3 regions of the Nonomuraea sp. NPDC000554 genome follow, and region 1 is predicted to be linked to each of the others. Evidence: riboswitches for the same ligand, from Rfam matches in the RefSeq annotation. Region 1 holds a riboswitch; each other region holds the start of a gene.
The links. A riboswitch is a leader RNA that binds a small molecule or an ion and turns the genes downstream of it on or off. The one in region 1 is predicted to bind thiamine pyrophosphate.

Region 1 (7,573 bases):
GCCTGGACGCGGTGGTCCGCTGGATGTCCACCCATCCGGCAGCGATCGCCGAAATATCCGGAAAGGGCGCGATAAAGCCGGGCAATGATGCCGACCTGGTGGCCTTCGACCCGTCCGCCGACAACCCCGTCGACGCCCACCGGCTCCACCACAAGAACCCCGTCACGCCCTACCACGGACGCACCCTCAAGGGCGCCGTTCACACCACCTGGCTACGAGGCGGCCCCACCGGCACCGTCCCGCACGGCGCCATCCTGCTCCGACACCACTAGCCGACGCCGTCCCGCCCTGCGCGCCTTCCCGATCGGAGAGCATCGGATGCCACGTTTCACCGACCTGCCCGACCTGGCGCTGCGCACCTTCGGCGGGTCGGTCGTCGCCGCCAGCGACGAGTCCTTCGCGGAGAAGGAGAACCTGATCCGTCCCGGACGTCCCGCGTTCCGGGCGGAGACGTTCGGGCACAAGGGGCAGGTCTACGACGGATGGGAGACCCGGCGTCGCCGCGAGCCCGGCCACGACTGGGCGATCGTCCGGCTCGGGCTGCCGGGCGTGGTGCGCGGGGTGGTCATCGACACGGCCTGGTTCACGGGCAACTACCCGCCGCACGCCGCTGTCGAGGCCGCCGAGGTCGGGGGCCATCCGTCGCCCGCCGAGCTGGAAGCCGCCCGCTGGACGGAGATCGTCCCGAGGAGCGGTCTGGAAGGTGACGCCGAGCACCACTTCGACGTGGCAGACAGCGCCCGGTACACCCACGTCCGGCTGAACATGTATCCCGACGGGGGGATCGCTCGGTTGCGGGTGCACGGCGAGGTCCGTCCGGACCTGTCCGTCTACGACGGCCTGAGCCTGGACCTGGCCGCGCTGCAGAACGGCGGGCTCGTCACCGCCTGCTCCAACGCGTTCTACTCCTCGCCCAACAACGCCCTCGCCCCCGGGCTGGCCCGCCACCAGGCGGAGGGCTGGGAGACCGCGCGCCGCCGCGAGGAGGGCAACGAGTGGCTGGTCATCCGCCTGGCCGGGCGCGGGCTCGTCAGGCTGGCCGAGATCGACACCACCAACCTGCTGTTCAACGCCCCCGGCTGGCTGTCGATGACCGGCCTCGACGGCGACCGGGAGACCGAACTGCTTCCCCGGACCCGGCTGCAGCCCGACACCCCGCACCGCTTCCGGCTCGCCCCCGCGGGCCCCGTGACGCACGTCCGAGTCGACATCTACCCGGACGGCGGCCTGGCCAGAGTGCGCCTGCACGGCCACCTGACCTGAGCCCGCGCGGCCGTGTGACCGCCCGGCCCGGGCGCGAACGGCCGGTCACTGCCAGAGGAACACCTGCGCGCCGGCGGGGCGTTCGCTGTTCGGGGTCGGGCGCTGGAAGTGGACCACGCCGTCGCCCACCAGCCTGCGCACCTGCACCTTGAAGCCGAGCTGCTCCAGTTCGCGCTTGGCGTCGTTGATGTTCTTGCCCATCACCGCGGGCACCAGCCGGACGTCCTGGTCGTCGCGGGCCTCGTTGTCGCCGCGGGTCCAGTACTCCCAGAAGTCGGTCTGGCAGCGAGCCACGGTGATCATCGCGGCCGCTCCCCGGTTGACCTCAGCCTTGGCCTTCGGCGACTGGGCGATGACCGTGCAGGGCTCGGCGTCGTCGTCGACCTCGTTGACCTGCACCTGGAAGCCCTGCTGCCCCAGGTAGGCGGCGGCCTCGTCCTTCGGCATGCCGCCGACGTCGGGCATCACCATGCCCGCGCTGACGTAGATGTTGACCCGGGTGCCTTCCTTGACCCTCTCGCCCACCTGCGGCGAGGTCCGGATCACCTTGTCGCGCTCGATCTGCTGGTCCGCCAGCCGCTTGACCTGGCCCACGGTCAGCCCCGCGTTGGCGACGGCGATGCGGGCGTCGGCCGCGGACATGCCCTCGACCTTCGGCACCACGATCCGCTTGGGGCCGAGTGAGGGCACCAGCGTGATCACCGCGCCGCTCTCGACCTCCTGCTTGGCGACCGGGTCGGTGCTCAGCACCAGGCCCTCGGCGACCTTCTCGTCGTACTGGCCCTGGGCCTCGCGCACCTGGAAGCCGAGCCCGGTGACGCTCTGCTTGGCCGCCGCCATGTTCTTGCCGACCAGGTCGGGGACGGCGACGTAGTCCGTCTGGGAGAAATACCAGCCCGTCAGCGCCACCGCCACCACCATCACGCCGGCGAGCACCACCAGGAACCAGTTCGGCCTGAACCCGGAGCTCTTGCGCGGCTCGGGCGTGAACTCGGAGCGCGGCTGGATCATCGTGTGCGCCGGCGTCACCGGCGGCCTGGTCTGCGGGTGGGAGTGCGCCCCGGACTGGGCGCCCGAGTGCGCGCCCGAGTGCGACAGCGGCGGGTTGGTCAGCCTGGGCAGCATCCGGTGCGCGTCGACGGCCGCCACCAGCATCGCCGTCGCGTCGGCCGGACGGTCCTGCGGCTCGCGGGCCGTGGCGTGGGTCACCAGCGTGTCGATCAGCGGCGGCACCTCGGGCATCAGCGACGACGGCGGCGGGACCGTGTCGTGGACGTGCCGGTAGGCCACCGACATCGGTGTCTCGCCGTCGTACGGCTGCTGGCCCGTGACCAGCTCGAACAGCATGATGCCCGCGGCGTAGACGTCGCTGCGCACGTCGGCGCCGCCGGTCGTCACCTGCTCGGGCGACATGTAGCCGATCGTGCCGATCATCACGCCCGTGCGGGTCTGGTTGGTGGCCTCGATCGCCCTGGCCAGACCGAAGTCCACGACCTTGACCCGGCCGTCGCCGGTCAGCAGGACGTTCTCCGGCTTCACGTCGCGGTGGACCATCCCGGCCTGGTGCGCGGCCCCCAGCGCGGCGAGCACCGGGATCATGATCTCCAGCGCCTCGCGGGCGGGCAGCCTGCCGCGCTCGCGCAGGATGTCGCGGAGCGTCTTGCCCGGCACGTACTCCATCGACAGGTAGACGACGTCGCCGTCGGTGCCCTGGTCGAAGACGTGCACCACGTTGGGGTGCGAGAGGCTGGCGACGGACTTCGCCTCGCCGATGAAGCGCCGCACGAACGCGGGGTCCGCGGCCAGCGAGCCGTGCATGACCTTCAGCGCGACCGTACGGTCAAGCCGTATGTCCAGCGCGAGGTAGACGGTCGCCATCCCGCCTCGGGCGATGCGGGACTCGATGCGGTAGCGCCCATCGATAAGTCGCCCGACCAAGGGGTCCGCCGTCGTCGTGTCCACCCCGCTGAGTTTACGGGCGTTTCGCCACTGGCAGGGCCTGACCACCCGAAACCGATGCCGAGCCGTGCCCCTTGGAACGCGCCCACCACCAAGGAAGCGGGACGTAACGATCCGTCCACCGCACCGACACCACCACCCCCGCCCGAAAGGACCCATGCGCGGGAACGAACGCCCGGCCGCGGCGGGGGTGACGCCCGCAAGAGCGGGGCGCCCTCTCCCGCCGGTGGGGCTGGAGGGGGAGCCAGGCTCAGGGGACGGTCGGGGAGGATGCCTCGGCGTAGCGGCGGCGGGGGATGCGGCCTGCCTGGTGGGCGAGCCGTCCGGCCTGGACGGCCGCCTTCATCGCCGCCGCCATCAGGTCGGGCCGCTGTGCCCTGGTGACCGCCGTCGCCAGGAGGACGGCGTCGCAGCCGAGCTCCATCGCCAGCGCCGCGTCGCTCGCCGTCCCGATGCCCGCGTCGAGGATCACCGGCACCGAGGCGGCCTCCACGATCAGCTCGATGTTGTGCGGGTTGCGGATGCCGAGCCCGGACCCGATGGGCGCGCCGAGCGGCATCACGGCCGCGCAGCCCGCCTGCTCCAGCCGCCGGGCGAGCGCGGGGTCGTCGCCGATGTACGGCAGCACCACGAACCCGTCGGACACGAGCCGCTCGGCAGCGTCGAACGTCTCGATCGGGTCGGGCAGCAGCGTCCGCTCGTCGGCGATGACCTCCAGCTTGACCCAGTTGGTGCCGAGCGCCTCGCGAGCCAGCCGGGCCGTCAGCACCGCCTCTCCGGCCGTGAAGCAGCCCGCCGTGTTCGGCAGCACCCTGATGCCGCGCTCGCGCAGCACGTCCAGGACGGAGCCGCGGGCCGACGGGTCCAGCCGCCGCATGGCGACCGTGGTCAGCTCGGTGCCGGACGCGACCAGCGCCTGGTCGAGCACCTCCAGCGAGGGCGCGCCGCCCGTCCCCATGATCAGCCGGGACGAGAACTTCTCCCCGCCGATGATCAGGTCATCCACCTTGCACCGCCGTGAGCACCTCGACGGTGTCGCGGTCGCCGAGCGCCGTCGTCTCCCAGGTGCTCCGCGTCACCACCTCACCGTTCACCGCGACGGCCACGCCGGTGGTGGCGGTCGTCAGGGTCTGGACGGCCTGCGCCACGGTGATGCCGTCGGGCACCTCCTGGGCGGCCCCATTGATCGTCACATTCATGAAATATCCCGATATCTCAGGGGTGAGCAGAGCTGCGCCAGCTCGCTCTCCTCGCCTTGCAGCATGGCCGCGGTGAGCGGAGCGAGCAGCACCCCGCCGCGGTGGTGGCCGGTGGCCAGATGCAGCCCCGGCGTCGCGCTCGGCCCGATCAGCGGCACGTTGTCAGGCGTGCCGGGACGCAGCCCGGCCACCATCTCGGCCACCTCCAGCTCGGTTACGCCGGGCACCAGCTCGCGGGCGTCGCGCAGCAGCTCGTACACGCCGCCCGCCGTCACCCGCCGGTCGAACCCGAGCTCCTCCTGCGTGGCTCCCACGACCAGCTCGCCGTCGCCCCGCGGCACCAGGTACACGGACGCGCCGTGCACGGTGCCGCGCACGCACCGCCCGAGCAGCGGCTGAGGGGACCGCAGCCGCATGATCTGCCCCTTGACCGGCCGGACGGGCACCTCGGCCAGCTCGGCACTCCACGCCCCTGCCGCCAGGACGACCCGCTCCGCCCGGATCTCCCCAGGCACGTCGCGGCCTCCCGGGATCTCCGTGGGCACGCCGTGGCCGGGCGGGGGCTGCGCTGGGACGTCGTGGCCGGGCGGGGCGAGCCGCACGCCTGTGACCGCGCCGCCCTCGCGGATCAACTCGGTGACGCGCGCCCGCACGAGAGGCACGCCCCGCCGCTCCAGCGCGACGAGCAGCGCGGCGGTCACGCGGCGCGGGTCCACCCACGCGTCGCCGGGGGCCAGCAGGCCGCCACGGACGGACGGCGCCAGCATCGGCTCCAGACGGCGGCACTCGCGCCCGGTGAGCCGCTCGACCGGCAGCCCCAGCTTCTCCATGAACGTGGCCAGCTCGTCGAGCGCGGCCAGGTCGTCAGCCCCGAACGCCACGTCGAGAGTCCCGTCGGACCGGAAATCCAACCCGCCGCCATCAGTGGGAGCCCTGCCGGCACGGGGGGCGGGCCCGCCTTCAGCGGGTGTCACGGGGGTGAGCCCGGTGGTCGGAAGGCCGGCGTCGGCGATGAGGTCGGCGGCGAAGGACGGCCACCTGCGCAGAGACGCCATCCCCAGCCGGAGCAGCGGCTCCTCGGTGTAGGTGACCTCGCTGACCGGCGCCAGCATGCCCGCCGCCGCGTGCGACGCGCCCGAGGCCGGAGCCGGGTCGACGACGGTCACCGGCCTGCCGGCGCGGGCCAGGCGCCAGGCCACCGACAGCCCGACGATCCCGCCACCCACCACGACCTGCATGTCCGCTCCCTTCGCCGGCATGATCCGGATCAGGTGTCTTGCGGTCGAAGGCCCGGTCAAGCCTTCCTCTCAGCCCGGTAACGGCCGGACTCCCGCGCGTCTTACGTCTTCAGCCTAAGGCCTCGGGGCCACGCGCCGGGACGGGCCCCGTTATGGTCATGAACGTGAGACATGTCGTGGTGGTGGGAGCGGGGCTGGCCGGGGTCCGCAGCGTCGAGGCGCTGCGCGGACGCGGGTTCGACGGCAGGATCACCCTGATCGGTCAGGAGCGGCACCGCCCCTACGACCGTCCGCCGCTGTCCAAGGCGGTGCTGCTCGGAACCGCCGACTCCAGCTTCGTCGACGCCGACCTCGACGCCCTGGGGGTGGACTTCTGGCCGGGCGTCTCGGCCAAGGCGCTGCGCGAGGGCGTCGTGGAGACCACCGAGGGCGAGCTGGGCTACGACCACCTCGTCATCGCCACCGGAGCCGAGCCGATCACGCTGCCCGGAGACGGACCGCAACACGTCCTGCGGACTCTCGACGACGCGCTCGAACTGCGCGCGAGGCTCGTCCGGGGAGCGCGGGTGGCGGTCATCGGCGCGGGCTGGATCGGCGCCGAGGTGGCGACGGCGGCCCGCCGCGCCGGCTGCGAGGTCACCGTGATCGAGGCCGGGTCGACCCCGCTCGTGCACGCCGTCGGCGCCGAGATCGGCGTCCGCACCCAGCCCTGGTACGAGGGCATCGACCTGCGGCTCGAGACGATGGTGGCGTCCGTCGACGAGGGCGGCGTCGAGCTGGTCGGCGGCGAGTTCGTCGACGCGCACGTGGTGGTCACCGGCATCGGGGTCCGCCCGGCGGTCGAGTGGCTCGCCGACGCCGACCTCGACCTGCACAACGGCGTCGTCACCGACGAGCGCCTGCGCACGTCCATGCCGGGCGTGCTGGCGGTGGGCGACTGCGCGGCCTGGTGGTCGCGCCGCTACGGGACGAGGCTGCGCGTCGAGCACTGGGACACCGCGCTCAACGCCCCCGAGGTGGCCGCGGCCACGATCCTGGGCGAGGAGGCGGTCTACGACCCGGTTCCGTACTTCTGGTCGGAGCAGTTCGGGCACATGGTCCAGTACGCCGGGCACCATCCGGCGGGCGAGCGCCTGCTCTACCGGGGCGAGGCCAGGGGCAAGTGGTCGGCCTGCTGGCTCACCGCCGACGACACCCTCGCCGCGGTGCTCGCCGTCGACCGCCCCCGGGACCTCGTCCAGGGACGCAGGATCATCGAGGGCGGCCACCGCCTCGACCCGGAACGCCTGGTAGATCCAGATGTCGCCCTACGGGATTGTGTTGTTTGAGCAAGCGCGCCATGTGGTAGTTGTGGGTTCGTGACGCTTTCTGTTGCACAGATCGACCGGGAGACCGAACAGCTCATCGACGAGTGGCTCACTCTCCCCGAAGTTGCCCAACGCCTGGACCTGTCCATGGGGCGGGCCAAGCAGCTCCTGAAGGACCACAAGCTCCTCGGCGTGAGGCGTGGTAGCGGCGGGCCCCAGGTGCCCGCGGTATTCATTGATGGAAAGGACGTGACGAAGGGCCTGCCCGGCACGCTGACCGTGCTGCAGGACGCCGGATACGACGACGTCGCATCGCTGCGCTGGCTCTTCACACCAGACGAATCACTTCCCGGTTCGCCCATCGAGGCGATCAAGGCCGGACGTCATACCGAGGTCAAGCGGCGTGCCCAAGCCCTCGCTTTCTGACGCGCGGCTCTACCTCTGCACCGACGGCCGCCGTGATCGCGGCGACCTCCCACAGTTCCTCGACGCGGTGCTGGCCGGTGGCGTCGACATCGTCCAGCTTCGGGAGAAGGGGCTGGAGGCGCGCGAGGAGCTCGCGCTCCTGGAGGTGTTCCGTGACGCCTGCGACCGGCACGGCCGGCTG
Region 2 (7,573 bases), on a different contig from region 1:
ATCGAACCGCGCGTCCGACAGCGCGTCGTCCCACGCCTGCGCGCCGGGGTGTCCCTTGGCCAGGTCTGCGGCGTGTGCGGCGATCTTGTAGGCGATCACGCCGGCCTTGACGTCGTCGCGGTCGGGCAGCCCCAGATGTTCCTTGGGCGTGACGTAGCACAGCATCGCGGTGCCGTACCAGCCGATCATCGCCGCGCCGATCGCCGAGGTGATGTGGTCATACCCGGGCGCGATGTCGGTGGTCAGGGGCCCGAGCGTGTAGAACGGCGCGTCGTCGCACCACTCCCGCTGCAGGTCGACGTTCTCCTTGATCTTGTGCATCGGGACGTGTCCGGGGCCCTCGTTCATCACCTGGTTGTCGTGTTGGGCGGCGATCCGCGTCAGGTCGCCCTGGGTGCGCAGCTCGGCGAACTGCGCCTCATCGTTGGCGTCGGAGATCGACCCAGGCCGCAACCCATCGCCCAACGACCAGGTCACGTCGTATGCGGCGAAAATCTCGCACAGCTCCCGGAAGTGGGTATACAGGAAGTTCTCCTGGTGATGCGCCAGACACCACGCCGCCATGATCGAACCACCGCGCGACACGATGCCCGTGCGGCGGCGCGCCGTCAGCGGCACGTACTCCAGCAGTACGCCCGCGTGCACCGTCATGTAGTCCACGCCCTGCTCGGCCTGCTCGATCACGGTGTCGCGGAAGACCTCCCAGGTCAGCTCGGCCGGGTCGCCGCCGACCTTCTCCACGGCCTGATAGAGCGGCACCGTCCCGACCGGGACGGGGGAGTTACGCAATATCCACTCGCGGGTGGTGTGAATGTCCCTGCCGGTCGACAGGTCCATGATGGTGTCGGCACCCCAGCGGGTCGCCCAGGTCATCTTGGCCACCTCGTCCTCGATCGAGGAGGCCACCGCTGAGTTGCCGATGTTGGCGTTCACCTTCACCAGGAAGTTCCGCCCGATGATCATCGGTTCGATCTCGGGATGATTGACGTTGGCGGGCAGCACCGCCCGGCCCGCCGCCAGCTCGACCCGGACGACCTCGGGGTCCACCCCTTCGCGGAGCGCGACGAACTCCATCTCAGGGGTGATCTCACCGCGCCGCGCGTACGCCCGCTGCGTCACCGCCCCTGAACCGCTCGCCCGGCGCGGCGACCGCTCGGGAAACGCAGCCGCGTTCCGCAGCGGGTCGCCGGAGCGCCGTCCGTCGTCCTCAGGCAGCACGGCACGGCCGGTGTAGGAGGTGGTGTCACCGCGCTCGGCGATCCAGGCCGCCCGTAGCGCGGGCAGGCCGCGTCGCACGTCGGCGTCGTAGTCGGGGTCGGTGTACGGCCCAGAGGTGTCGTAGAGCACCACGGCGCCGCCCTCGCTGAGCGGCACCTCCCGCATCGGCACCCTCAGGTCCGCCCGAGTCCCGTGCAGATACGTCTTGCGGGCGTGCGTCATCGCAGTGTCGGTCATGACGACTTGATCTCTCCCTACGCCGGCATTACCCGGTCAGGTTCCAGCGGTCAGCGGCCGTCTCAGCCGCTATCTCAGCCCGGTTCGCCGGGCCCCCGCGATCTGTCGTTCTCGACCCTAACCCGCGCTGCCCCCCTTGCCGCAACCCACCCGCGTGGGATATCGAATCAGCTCCACTCCGCGGCTGGCAGCACGAACCCGCACGGCGAGGACCCGCTAACGGCCGAACCGGCCACACCGCCCAGCGCGCTGATCGGCTACGCCCCCGTCTACCGGCCCGTGGCCGGTAGCGCCACCCGCGCCCGGCCACGCCACCGTTTCGGGGTCCCGCTTCGCGTCTCCGATCACGCTCCTTTCCGGGGGCCCGCTTCGCGCCTCCGGCCACGCCCCTTGGTGGCCGGTGTTGCGCGTCCGGCTGCCACGCGACCTCTCAGAGGTACGACGGGCCCGTCACTCGGTGCCGGAACGTCCACCACACCCAGGCCTGTGAGGCGACCAGCAGCGGGATCAGCGCCAGGATCACCGGCGCGAGGAAGGCGCCCGTGGCGCCGGGCGTGAGCGGCAGCTGGAGCCCCGCCAGCACGCCGATCACCGCCAGCGCGGTGCCGGTCAGGGCGTAGGTGCGGGCCTCGCCCGCGCCGCCTGACAGCACCGCCGCCCGCTCCCTCAGCACCCCGCGCAGCCGCAGCGCGGCGAAGGCCAGCCCGTGCGCGGCGAACAGCGTGGCCACCGCCAGCGCGGCCAGCAGCGACACCGGCCCGTCGATGCCGACCAGCATGTCGCTGAGCAGCGACCCCCAGCTCAGCGCCAGCCCCCAGCTCCCGGCGACCACGGCGCCGTCGCAACAGCGCTGCCAGCCGGCCGCGGGCACCCGCCCGCGCAGCCACAGCCCCATGTCGCGGACGACCCACGCCACGAGCAGCGCCACGACCACCGAGTGGTTCCCGCTCAGCAGCTCGCCCTCCAGCTCGGGGAAGAGCCCGGCGAGCACGCCCGCCGTCGCCACCAGCCACACCTCGTTGCCGAGGAAGAACGGCGCGATCGCGGCGATCACCTCGCGCCGCTCGCCGGGCGAGCGCCCCAGGAACGGCAGCAGCATGCCGACGCCGAGGTCGGCGCCGGCCAGCACGAGGTAGCCGAGCGCGAAGAAGGCCAGGATGAAGATCTCCATGTCGGCTCCTCAGAAGGTCAGGGCGGGGGCGGTCTCGGCCTGCCGCTCGCCGCCGCCCAAGGCGACGGCCTCCGGCCCGCGCCGGGCCGTACGGGCCAGCAGCCAGTAGTTGATCAGGATCAGCACCGCGAACACCGTCACGAACGCGGTCAGCGAGAAGGTGATCTGCCCGTGGGTCACCGGCGACATCGCCTCGGACGTCTTCAGCAGCCCGAATACCGCCCACGGCTGGCGTCCCATCTCGCGGAAGACCCACCCGCCGAGCATGGTCACGAACGGGACGGGGATCAGCGCGACCAGCAGCCAGTGCCACGGCCGGAAGTTGCGCACGGCCGGGCGGAACAGCATCAGCAGGAAGCTCAGCCCGCCGCAGAGGAACAGCAGCGCGAACAGGATCATCATGGTCATGCCCCCGCCCTGGACCCAGCCCGCCGACGGCAGGTAGTCGCCGGGCCCGTGCTCGGCCACCATCCGCGCCTGTGCCTCGGCCAGTTGCTGGGCGCCGCCCGACCACGCGGCCCGCTTGGTCGGCTGGAGGGTGTCGAAGCCGAGCCCCCCGAACGTCGCGGTGAACAGGATCGCGGGCAGCGCCACGCCGACCCCGATCCGCAGCGACTTGCGGAAGAACTCCTGCTCGGCGGTGCGCTTGGCCAGGTGGTAGGCGCTCACCCCGGCCATGAAGAAGCCGCCCGTGACCATCGCGCCGCCTATGACGTGCCCGAAGGCCACCAGGGCGGCCGGGTTGGCCACCAGCGCGCCGAAGTCGGCCAGTTCGAGCGCGCCGTTCACGAGCCGGTGGCCGACCGGGTTCTGCAGGAAGCCGTTGGAGACGAGGATCCAGAACGCCGAGGCGTAGGCCGTGAGGGTGACGATCCAGATCAGCCCCAGGTGCGCCCAGCGGTTCAGCCGGTTCCACCCGAAGATCCACAACCCGAGGAACGTCGACTCGACGAAGAACGCCACCAGGGTCTCGATCGCCAGCGACGCCCCGAACACGTTCCCGGCGAACTCCGTCAGCCCGCTCCACGACAGCCCGAGCTGGAACTCCATCACCAGCCCGGTGACGATGCCCATCGCGTAGTTGATGATGTACAGCTGGCCCCAGAACCGGGTCATCCGCTCGTGGACGGGGCTGCGCGTGAGCGTCGCCCGGGTCTGGACGACCGCGACGAGGGTCGCCAGCCCGAGAGTCAGTGCCACGAAGAGGAAGTGTGCGCCCGCGGTGAGCGCGAACTGCAGGCGGGCGAGGTCGACGGTGTCCATGCCGAGAAGCATGCGAGAACGGCCCTTTCCGGCGCGTCATGCTCCGGCATGCACTTGCCGTACAACCCGTGGACCGATCCGCCGCCGACCGTACTACCCAGGGAGTAAAGGAGCACGGGACCGGTACCGCTCGGGAGGTGAGCCCGCCTGGGTGGTCACGTTCGCGAGTGGGCCGGCCCGGGGTCACGTTCGCGGGGTAGGCCGGCCCGGGGGCACGTTCGCGAGTGGCCCGGCGCGGGTGGCGTCGGCGAGTGGGCCAGCCCGTGGTGACGTAGGCGAGTGGGCAGCGCGGGTGGCGTCGGGGCGGGTGGGCAGCGCGGGTGGCGTCGGCGGGTGAGCCCGCCCGACGAGCGTGTCAGGGGGTGAGCCAGCCCGGGGTGATCATGCCCGCCTCGTAGGCGAGCACCACGAGTTGCGCCCTGTCACGCGTGCCCAGCTTGGTCATGATGCGGCTGACGTGCGTCTTCGCGGTGGCCGGGCTGAGCACCAGGCGGGCGGCGATCTCGTCGTTCGACAGGCCGGCCGCGACCAGCGTCATGACCTCGCGCTCGCGGTCGGTCAGCGCGTTCAGTTCGGGGCCCGGCTCCGGACGCTTCACCCGGCCGGCGAACTCGGCGATCAGCCGCCTGGTGATCGAGGGCGCGATCAGCGCGTCGCCCCTGGCCACCACCCTGACGGCGTGGATCAGCTCGGCCGGCTCGGTGTCCTTGACGAGGAAGCCGCTCGCGCCCGACCTGAGCGCGCCGTAGACGTAGTCGTCGAGGTCGAACGTGGTCAGGATGATCACCCTGACCCCGTCCAGGCGGGGGTCGGTGACGATCTGGCGGGTCGCCTCCAGGCCGTCCGTGCCGGGCATCCGGATGTCCATGAGGACCACGTCGGGGCGGAGGTCGCGGGTCCTCGCCACCGCCTCGTCGCCGTTGGCGGCCTCGGCGACCACCTCGATGTCGTCCTCGTCGCTCAGGATCGAACGGAACCCGGCCCGCACGAGGGTCTGGTCGTCGGCGAGGAGTGCGCGGATCATCGTGCTCCGATCGGACGTGCCGCGGTCAGGGGGCGCGGTCGGGAGGTGCGGGTCATGGCGGTCAGGGGGTGGAGGTGGGAGGTGCGGGTCATGGTGCTCAGAGGGCGGAGGCGGGAGGTGCCGGTCATGGCGTTGCGGTCAGGGGGAGGTCGGCCACGACCTGGAAGCCGCCCTCCGGACGGGGGCCCGCCTGGAGGGTGCCGCCGAGCGCGATGGCGCGTTCGCGCATGCCCTGCAGCCCGAACCCGCTGCCCTCGGTGTACGAGGCTCCCGGACCATCATCCTCGACGCGAATCACGATATGTCCGGGCTCGCGGTTGATCGTCAGCGTGGCATGCGAGGTGCCCGAGTGCCGCGACACGTTCGTCAGCGCCTCGCGGATGATCCTGGTCGCGGCCAGGTCCACCTCGGTGGGGACCTGATCGAGCGAGCCCGACAGCTCGGTCCGCACGGTCAGGCCGGTCGTGGCGACCAGCGCGTCGACCTGGGCCAGCCGGTCGGCGGGCGCGGTGGGCGCGTCCTCGTCGACCTGGCGCAGCATGCCCAGCGTGGTGCGCAGCTCGCGCAGCGTCTCCTTGCTGGTGTCCTTGATCGTCCTGAGCGCCGCCTCGGCGTCCTCGGGACGCTTCTTCAGGCCGTGCAGCGCCGCCGCGGCCTGTACGTTGATCATGGAGATGTTGTGTCCGAGGACGTCGTGCAGCTCCCTGGCGATGCGCAGCCGCTCCTCGCTCTCGCGCCGCCTGGCCTCCTCCTCCTTGGAGCGCTCGGCGTCGATCGCGCGCCGCTGGGCCTCCTGGAGGTAGGCGCGGCGGTTGCGGGTGACGCCGCCGGATGCGATGGCGGCCACCACCCAACCTGTGATCATCATGAACAGCGTGTTGTCGACGTGCCTGACCGCGTTGCTCTCGCCGTACCCCATCGCCATCAGCGAGGCCGCGCCCGTGACGATGGCGGCGATGAGATGTCCCTGGTCGGCCGCGGTGTAGAGGGCGACGAGCGGCAGCACGACCATCGGCCCGTCGAAGTGCGCGTAGGGGTAGTAGAGCGCGGCGGTCACCGACACGACGACGAGCACCGCCACCGGATACCTCCGCCGCGCCATCAGCGCCGCACAGCCGACCAGCGGCAGCAGCACGTCCAGGACGTTCGGCTGCTTGTCGGGCTCGACCAGCCGCCACATCGCGAGCGTGCCGCCCAGGGTCAGGGCGACCGCCGTGAGTGACACCAGCGTCGTGGCGTGCAACCTACGCATGGCCCCTATTGTGGACGGTAGAGCGTCCCGCCCGGAATCGAGTGCGGACGCGGCCTCTGCGGGTAAAGAGAGGAGATGAGTGTTGAGGATGAGCTCCAGCAGGTCGAAGCCGACCTGGTGCGGCTGAAGGCCGAGAACAAGGAGCTCCGTGACCAGATCGGCGACATGGGGGCGACCGACCAGACCGAGATCGGCGCTCTGATCGGCATGGCCGACGAGCAGCAGGGGCTGATCGCCGAGCTGGAACGCCGCCGCGACGACCTGCGACGGCGTGCCGGCCTGGAGGGATGAGGGGGTGGGGTCGCGCCCACCCCGAGCCGGTCAGCGCAGCTGCGCGCCGACCTCGTGCAGGTGCCGCAGCGCCTGCCCGTACGAGCTGAGCAGCCCGGTCTCCAGATAGCTGACGCCCAGGTCCGCGCAGTACTGCCGGACGATCGGCTGCGCCCGGCGCAGGTTCGGCGCGGGCATGTTGGGGAACAGGTGGTGCTCGATCTGGTAGTTGAGCTGGCCGAGCGCGACGTCCGTGAACAGGTTGCCCCTGACGTTTCGGGACGTCAGCACCTGCTTGCGCAGGAAGTCGAGCTTGTCGTCCTTGGTGAGGATCGGCATGCCCTTGTGGTTGGGCGCGAACGTGCTGCCGAGATAGATGCCGAACAGCCCCTGGTGGACCACGAGGAACACCAGGGCCTTGCCGAGCGGCAGCGTGGCGAAGACCACCCCGAAGTAGGCCGCGAAGTGGACTGCCAGCAGCGCCGCCTCCAGGCCGCGGCGCCTGGCCGACGGCTTCAGCAGTGCCTTGACGCTGGCGACGTGCAGGTGCCACGCCTCCAGGGTCAGCAGCGGGAAGAACAGGAACCCCTGCCATCTGGCGACGAACCTGGGCAACCCCTGGCTCCTGGCGACCTGCTCCTCCGACCAGACGATCACGGACGGTGAGACGTCCGGATCGTGGTCCTCGTGGTTGGGGTTGGCGTGATGGCGGTTGTGCTTGGTGTTCCACCAGCCCCAGCCGAGGCCGATGCCGAGGTTGCCGATCAGCAGCCCCGCCACGTCGCTCGGCCGCCGGGTCCTGAAGACCTGCCGGTGTCCCAGGTCGTGCGCGACGAACCCGAACTGCGCGAAGACTACGGCGAGCAGCGTGGCGACGAGGAGCTGCCACCACGAGTCGCCGAGCCACCAGAACAGCGCCCAGCCGCCGAGGTAGGCCGTGACGGCGAGACTCAGCCGCACCGCGTAATACACAGGACGCCGGTCGAGCAGACCGGCGTCAGTGATCTTGATAGCCAAACGGGCGAAGTCGCTACCCCTGGCTTCTAGCGTGCCTGGCTCGGCCACTGGTCTCCTCACGTTGCGGTGAAAGCTGCCCCCACCTTGGCGCATTCTCAGGCAAGACGGAAGAACGCCACCC
Region 3 (7,573 bases), on a different contig from region 1:
GAGAGGCCGTCGGGGACGACTGCGGTGCCGCGCTCGACGCGGACGTCTTCGGTTGGCCTGCTGAAGCCGGCGGGCCGACCACCGGTGATGGTTCGGCCGTGCACGCCGCCAGCCCGAGCACGCAAGCGATCACTACCGTTCGGCTACGCGTGATCTTCATGCCGACGGATTGTGGCAGAGCCTCAGCTTTCTGGGCGGCGGGGCAATAGTGCCCACAGGGCCGGGAGCGATCGAGGACCGGGGGAGGGCCCGGCAGCGAACTATGGTGGATGGAGAGAGCGCATCAAGCCGAATCGGAGTTCCGGGGGAGGCTGCGATGAGGGAGCACTTCGTCTGGGTGACGACGCGCCGCATCAAGCCGGGCACGTTGGAGGAGTTCGAAAGGGCGTGGCGCCCGAGCCCGTACCCGCAGGGTCTGCGCCACGCCTACGCGTACTGGTCCGAGGACGAGCAGGAGATCACCGGGGTGTCGTTGTGGGACACCAAGGAAGAGTGCGACTCCTGGCGGACCTCCGAGGCCGAGACGCGTCGACGTGAGGCCATGGCCCCCTACGTCGTCGCGGAGCGGGAAGGCTTCTACCGCGGCCGCGAGCTCGCCGTCCCCGTACGGTAGCCGCGGTGCGGCCGGTCCCACCCGAACCGCCGCGGGCGTGAAAGGCCGGGTAGGGCTTACCGGGCAGTCCCGGGGCACGCCATCGCGGTCTTCCCGTGCCCGGAGTCCTTCACGGTGCGGCCGGTTGACGCCTCGGCCCAGGCGTACACGCATCTCCCGGAGGCCACCGCCAACATCGGCCCCCAGTGCCGTCCGCCCTTGCCCGCCGTATACCTGCGGTAGGACGTCTTCCCCTTCTCCTTGAGATCGGTGGCGAGCAGGATGGCGCCGGTCGCCTCCGGGGAAACCTTGATCACGCCCCAGGCCGCCTTACAGGTGCGCGACCACATGAGCGTGACGTCGCCGACGTCCTCGTTGTTGACGTAGGTGAGCAGGTCCGCTGTCTTGATCACGCGGGAGGAGCGGGCGCAGCCCGTCTTGTACGGGTCCTTGCCGGTGTAGTCGACCGCGGTCGCGCCGGCGGGGGTGCTCGCGAGGAGCGTGGTCGAGGCGGCGAGCAATGCGGTGGCGAGGATTCGGATCGTCACGCGGGCGACTCCTTGGCTGGGGCTGTTGAAGATCATCGGAGCCTAACCGGATCAGGCGTCACATTTCGGAGATCGCGGAAAATGCCGACATCTGGTCCCACTGGCCGACGACGTGCCCAGCACCGTGTCCTTCGGCGAACGTCCAACCGAGCAACCGGGGAGTAGCCGGGGCGGGGTAGTTGAATGCGGGCGAATAGTGCATCATGGGGGCGCGAGCTGGGATGATCCCGGCTTTGCGACCAACCCCCGCGGGAGCTTGGGGCAACCAGGCTGAGAGGGCAGCTACCGCTGCTGCCGACCGCATGAACCTGTCCGGGTAATGCCGGCGTAGGGAGTGTGCGATGACGCATGGCGTCAACGAAGTTCCGCTGACCCTCGACGAGGCTCCCCCGAAGACTCTCGGCGTGCTCGACCAGGGCGCGCTCTGGGCCAACCTCGGGGTCAGCCTCCTCGGCTTCTCCGGCGCGCTGTTCCTGCTCGACCCGCTCCAGGGCACGCCGCTCAGCCTCACCGCGGCGCTCGTGGCGACGGTCGTCGGCAGCCTGATCGGCACGGCCATGGTGGGCCTGGCGGCGGTGCCGGGCACGCAGACGGGCCGGCCCGCGATGGTGCTGCTCCGCGGCCTGTTCGGGACGCGGATCTCCTACGTCCCGACCGTGCTGAACATCGTCCAGATGCTCGGCTGGGGGGCGTTCGAGCTGTGGGTGATCGCCAAGGCCGCCACGGCGATCTTCGGGACCGCCGTGCCCTACCAGGTGTGGGTGATCGCCGCGGGCGTGCTGACCACCGCGCTGACGATCTGGCCGCTCGGCGCGATCAGGCTGCTGCGTAGGTACGTCACGGCCGGCGTGATCGTGGCGCTGGTCTGGTTCGCCGTGGTCTTCCTGAGCAAGGCGCAGCCGCAGACCGGCGGGTCCTGGACGGCCTTCGCCCCTGCCGTCGACTACGTGATCGCGCTGTCGGTCTCGTGGGTGCCGATGGCGGCCGACTTCGCCAGGCACTCCCGCTCCAGCCGCGCCGCGTTCACCGGCGTGGTCGGCGGCTACACCCTGGCCCAGGTGGCCTGCCTCGGCCTCGGTGTCTACGCGGTGGCCATCGCCGGGGCCGGCGCGGTCTTCCAGGACAGCACCGCCGTCTTCGAGCCGTTCATCGCGGCGCCGCTCGGCGCGCTCTTCTTCGGCATCCTGGTGCTACGCGAGACCGACCAGTCCTTCGCCAACGTCTACTCGACCACCATCTCCCTGCAGAACCTCATGCCCAGGGTGGACCGGCGGATCTTCTCCACCGCCATCGGCGTGATCACGGTCGCCATCGCCCTGGTCGTGGACGTGACCTCGTACGGGGCGTTCCTGGGCGTGATCGGCGCCGTCTTCGTGCCGATGTTCGCGGTGCTCGCCGTCGACTACTTCCTGCTCGGCGGCTCGACCTGGTGGAACACCGCCGAGGACGCCCCTGCGCGGTGGTCCATGGTGGCGCCCTGGGCGCTCGGCTTCGTCGCCTACTGGCTGACCACCTCGACCCCCACCGTGAAGGGGTGGGACGCGTTCTGGGTGTCGGCGCGCGAGGCCATCGGCTTCACCAGGCAGCCCTGGATGAACGGGGCGCTCGGCGCGGCGGTGGTGGCCGCGCTCGTGACGCTGCTCATCGGGCTGCTGAGGCGCGCCGCTCGACGTTGAGCAGGTGCTGCTTGGCGGCCACGCCCCCCGCGTAGTCGCCGAGCCCGCCGTCGGCGTGCACGACCCGGTGGCACGGCACGATCACGCAGACGGGGTTGGCGCCGAGCGCGTTGCCGACCGCGCGCAGCGCGCGCGGCCTGCCGATGCGCTCGCCGATCTCCTCCAGGGTCGTGGTCGTGCCGTACGGCACCGCCATCGTCTTCTGCAGGACCGTACGCGCGAAGGGCGTGGCCAGCGCCAGATCGACCGGCGTGGCGAAGGTGCGCAGCCGACCCGAGAAGTACGCGTCGAGCTCCCTGCGCACCGGGTCGAGCCTGCCGGGATCGGGGCCGACGAACGTACCGACATGCCGGATGATCTGCTCGAACACCCGGTCCTCCGGCTCGAAGCTGCACGCCGCGAGGCCCTTGCCCGTCACGGCCAGCACCAGCCTGCCGACGGCGCCGTCGTAGGTGCCGAGCGCGATGTCGGGTGGCGCCTCTCCGCGATAGGTGGAGGAGGTAACCCGCAACAGGGCATCGAGGTCATTGCTCGACATACCCTCACCCTCCTCGGAAAGCCGTGACCGCAGCGTATCGGACGGATCGCCCGTCGGCGGCACGACGCCACAGGCACTATGGAGGTGTGGGGGACTACAGGGCCAGTAGTGACCAGGAAACGGCAAGTGCGGTACTCGCCAGTTCGCCCAACGCGGTGGTCGCGCTCGACAGGGACCAGACCGTCCTCGTCTGGAACCTCGCCGCGGAGCGGCTCTTCGGCTGGACCGCCGAGGAGGTGCTCGGCCGCAGGGTGCCGATCGTCCCGGGCGAGCTGACGGCGGAGCACAACGCGGTGCTCGAACGCGTGCGGACGGGCGGGCAGGTGTCGCTGCGCACCAAGCGGGTCCGGAGCGACGGCACCGTGCTCGACCTGCGGGTCGACATCAGCGCGCTGCGGCAGGGCAGCTCGGTGGCGGGGTACGTGTGCGTCCACCACCTGGCCGAGGCCGACGAGGCCGCCGGGCAGCGCATGGCTCGCCGCGCCCGGCTGGTGCGCAGGCTCACGGACGTGGTGGGCGACATCAACGCCGAGCTGGAGCTGCCGGCGGTTCTCGACCGCATCTCCGCCAGCCTGACCGAGCTGACCGGCGCCGACGCGGGCGGCTTCGTGCTCATCGAGGGCGACCTGCTCCGGCTGGTCAGCACGTACCAGCTGCCCGACTCTCTCAGAGGCACCGTCACGGACCTGCACACGAGCCTGGTCGGCAAGCTCTTACGCACGGGCAAGACCGTCATGCTGGAGTCGCAGGGGCTCGACGAGCTGGTGTGGGCCGAGCTGAGCGGCCTGCACACGATCGCGCTCGGCCTGGCCGCCGTCGGCGGCCGACCCTACGGGGCGCTGTACGCGCTGTTCGCCAGGCGCAAACCGGGCCACGTGGAGCTGGAACTGCTGGAGCTGCTCGCCGGGCATGCGGGCATCGCCGTCGGCAACGCGATGGCCTACCAGGACGCGGTCCGGCAGCGCGCACACGAGCGGGCGATCTTCGACGCCAGCGCCGACGGCATCGCCGTGCTCGACGGAGCCGGGCGGGTGCTGCGCTGGAACCCCGCCGCGGCCGAGATCACCGCCATGTCCGCCGACTCCGTGATCGGCGGGCGCCCGCCCTTCCCCGTGCCGGACCCGGGCGAGAAGCTGACCTTCCAGCTCGACACCGGCCGCTGGCTGGACGTCGTCAGCGCGCGCATCGAGGAGACGGGCGAGCTCGTCGTCGACTTCCGGGACGTGTCCACGGCCAAGGCGCTGGAGGAGGCCAAGGACCTGTTCCTGGCCACCACCAGCCACGAGCTGCGGACCCCGATCACGATCGTGCGCGGGTTCGCGAGCACGCTCGCCTCGCGCTGGGACAAGCTGAGCGACGACGAGCGGCGCTCGGCCGTCCACACGATCGCCGAGCGGTCCAGGTCGCTCGCGCAGCTCATGGACCACCTGCTGCTCGGCGCCCGCGCGGGTGCGGAGGAGCCGGCCGTGCGGGTGGAGACGTTCGACCTGGCGGAGCGGATCAGCGCGGCCACGCTCGGCCTGCCCGTGCTGTCCGACAGGCACCGGGTGGAGGTGCGGGTCCCCGACGGCCTGCCGCTCGTGCGGGGCGACGCGCTGGCGACCGACATCGTCCTCGGGCAGCTCCTGGAGAACGCGTTCAAGTACTCGCCTGAGGGCGGGCTGATCGGCGTCCAGGCGTGGGCGGAGGACGGCACGGTGATCGTGGTGGTCGACGACGAGGGCGTCGGCATCGCCGCGCGCGACCGTGAGCGGATCTTCGATCGGTTCGTCCAGGCCGACAGCGGCGACCGCAGGAGGTTCGGCGGCGTCGGGCTCGGCCTCTACATCGTGCGCAGCCTCGCCAGGGCCCAGGGCGGGGACGTGAGCGCGCATCCGCGCCCCGGAGGGGGCACCAGGATGAGGCTCGTCATGGGCCGTGCTCCCACTATCGGATCCGACACACCGATGCGGTAACGAGGTGGTCACGGATGCGCTGATCTATCGTCCAATGTGTACAAGCTGTGATCGAGATGCGGTTTCTGGGATTGAGTAACGGGGCATTTCGGTCGTACCGGGGTGTGTTCCCACGGGGGGCACTGGGAGCGGGGAGGTGGGTGTGTCAAGCGTGGTGCTGCTGCCGTACGCGCCGTCCAGTGTCGCCGTCGCCCGCCAGCGTCTAAGTACTGACCTGCAGGATTGCGGGGTTTTCGCCTCAGCGATCGACGATGCCGTCCTCGTGGTGAGCGAGCTGCTGAGCAACGCCCTGAGGCACGCGCATCCGCTGCCCTCGGGGATGGTCAGGGTGGCCTGGCTGCGAAGCGAAGATCATGTAGAGGTGGCGGTGAGCGATGGCGGTGCGGCGACCGAGCCGCGCGCGTCCCGCCCCACTCTGTCCTCCCTCGGCGGACGAGGGCTGGGCATCGTCGAGTACGTCGCGGAGAGCTGGGGAGTCCGCCACGAAGGCGACACCACCACGGTGTGGGCGATCCTGCCCGCCCCCAACGGAAAGATGAACGGGCAGGTCCACGCCCTGAGAGAGGCCGGGTAGCCGACGGTCTCAGAGTGGCCGGGCGGCGAGTACGGCCCGCTCCCCGGCCGTCCACGCCGTGGAGACCAGCAGGTAGAGCGCGGCCGCCAGCGGGAGCACCGTCGCGGCCAGCACGGCACCGAACGGAGCCAGCGGCAGCAGCCTCCGCACGAGCTCCGGCTGCTCCTCGGAAACCTTGATCCTGCGGGACGCGAGCCAGGCCACGACCGCGATCAGCGCGATGACCACCGCGAAGACCAAAACCGGCCAGCTGACCAGACCGAAATTAGCGACGACGCCCGCGACCTGCTGGCCGAGCGGAGCGCCGAAGAGCTGGTGCCCGGCCAGCGCCGTGGGATGCGTGGCCACCCGGAAGATCAGCCACATGAACGGCGCCTGCGCCAGCCCGGGAAGGATCCCGGCGAAGGGCGAACTGCCCTCCTTCGCGTAGAGCGCCGACATCTCCTTGGACAGCCGCTCCGGATTGCGTCCGTACCGCTTCTGCAGCTCTCGCAACTTGGGAGCCAGCCGCTCCTTGACGCGGGCGGCACGCGCCTGCCTGACGCCGAGCGGCAGCAGCAGGACCCGGACGGTCAGGGTGAACAGCACGATGCCGAGGGCGGCGTTGCCGCCCGACATGCCGATGACGAACGTGACGAGAGAATCGATCATGAGCCCTTCGATCAGGAGATGGGATCGGGGCTCGTGCGCGGAGCCCCGCTTCAGCCGGAAGCGGGGCGCGGTGACGGGGCTCTCGGACGCGGCCTCCCGGCCGCGTCGGGGTCACGCTGACGCTGGAACGCCGTACGCCTGGCGTAGACCAGCGGAAAACCGGGCCGCGCCGAGCCGCTCACAGGCAGCAAGGTCGCGGCCCACGTGGCCAGCAGCAGGATCGCCACCATGGTGACGCCCACCAGCCACGGGTCGAACAGGAACAGCGTCGTCACTGCGACGAGGACGACTTACCGACCACGGTGACCGCGATGAACACGAGCAGCGCGACCACTCCGATGACCAGTGCGATCTTCAACAGCCCCACGACCATGGGGAGGATGAAGTTGAACAACACGAACAGCGCCAGAAGGGCGCCGATAACGAGCATGACTACTCGACCCATGTGCCCACCGTACGTCCTGCGGACATGATCCGCGAGGCTTACGAACCAATGACGTCGGTGTCGGTTTCGCTTCCCCCGTCAGGGCCCGCCGTACGGTGAGAAGGTGAACACCCGCATCCTGGTGGTCGACGACGATCCGACCGTGGCGGAGGTCGTCGCGCGGTACCTGGAACGCGACGGACACGAGGTCGAGTGCGTGGGCGACGGCGCCGAGGCGCTGCGCCGCGCGCTGGCCCGGCCGCCCGACCTGATGGTGCTCGACCTGATGCTGCCGAAGATCGACGGCCTCCAGGTGTGCAAGAAGCTCAGGGAACGCTGGCCGGTGCCGGTGATCATGCTGACGGCGCTCGGCGAGGAGATCGACCGCGTGGTCGGCCTGGAGACCGGCGCCGACGACTACGTGACCAAGCCGTTCAGCCCGCGCGAGCTGGCGCTGCGGGTCCAGTCCGTGCTGCGCCGCGCCAGGGGCGCGTCGGTGACGGGCGGCACGGGCGTGCTGCGCGACGGCGACCTGGTGGTGGACGTGGGCGCGCACGAGGTACGGCTGCGCGACGGCGAGGTGATGCTGACCGCCCGCGAGTTCGACCTGCTCGC

Region 2: another riboswitch for thiamine pyrophosphate. It lies ahead of thiC (phosphomethylpyrimidine synthase ThiC); the one in region 1 lies ahead of ABT294_RS16655 (FAD-dependent oxidoreductase).
Region 3: another riboswitch for thiamine pyrophosphate. It lies ahead of ABT294_RS30660 (purine-cytosine permease family protein); the one in region 1 lies ahead of ABT294_RS16655 (FAD-dependent oxidoreductase).

The regions. Positions count from the first base shown of each region.
Region 1 covers NZ_JBEPDC010000007.1:262,126-269,698, forward strand. The annotation lists gene allB (allantoinase AllB) at 1-272, shown strand, start outside; gene alc (allantoicase) at 319-1,263, shown strand; gene pknB (Stk1 family PASTA domain-containing Ser/Thr kinase) at 1,309-3,225, opposite strand; gene ABT294_RS16645 (thiazole synthase) at 3,473-4,228, opposite strand; gene thiS (sulfur carrier protein ThiS) at 4,221-4,421, opposite strand; gene ABT294_RS16655 (FAD-dependent oxidoreductase) at 4,418-5,659, opposite strand; TPP riboswitch at 5,649-5,765, opposite strand; gene ABT294_RS16660 (NAD(P)/FAD-dependent oxidoreductase) at 5,818-6,987, shown strand; gene ABT294_RS16665 (Rv2175c family DNA-binding protein) at 7,018-7,392, shown strand; gene thiE (thiamine phosphate synthase) at 7,370-7,573, shown strand, end outside.
Region 2 covers NZ_JBEPDC010000011.1:116,192-123,764, forward strand. The annotation lists gene thiC (phosphomethylpyrimidine synthase ThiC) at 1-1,455, opposite strand, end outside; TPP riboswitch at 1,451-1,564, opposite strand; gene ABT294_RS21835 (cytochrome d ubiquinol oxidase subunit II) at 1,886-2,626, opposite strand; gene ABT294_RS21840 (cytochrome ubiquinol oxidase subunit I) at 2,636-3,889, opposite strand; gene ABT294_RS21845 (response regulator transcription factor) at 4,245-4,913, opposite strand; gene ABT294_RS21850 (sensor histidine kinase) at 5,038-6,165, opposite strand; gene ABT294_RS21855 (hypothetical protein) at 6,241-6,456, shown strand; gene ABT294_RS21860 (fatty acid desaturase family protein) at 6,487-7,452, opposite strand.
Region 3 covers NZ_JBEPDC010000018.1:103,136-110,708, forward strand. The annotation lists gene ABT294_RS30650 (hypothetical protein) at 317-613, shown strand; gene ABT294_RS30655 (DUF2690 domain-containing protein) at 670-1,140, opposite strand; TPP riboswitch at 1,379-1,491, shown strand; gene ABT294_RS30660 (purine-cytosine permease family protein) at 1,482-2,816, shown strand; gene ABT294_RS30665 (methylated-DNA--[protein]-cysteine S-methyltransferase) at 2,782-3,354, opposite strand; gene ABT294_RS30670 (sensor histidine kinase) at 3,441-5,309, shown strand; gene ABT294_RS30675 (ATP-binding protein) at 5,452-5,883, shown strand; gene ABT294_RS30680 (YidC/Oxa1 family membrane protein insertase) at 5,893-6,534, opposite strand; gene ABT294_RS30685 (DUF6412 domain-containing protein) at 6,585-6,809, opposite strand; gene ABT294_RS30690 (hypothetical protein) at 6,806-6,979, opposite strand; gene ABT294_RS30695 (response regulator transcription factor) at 7,083-7,573, shown strand, end outside.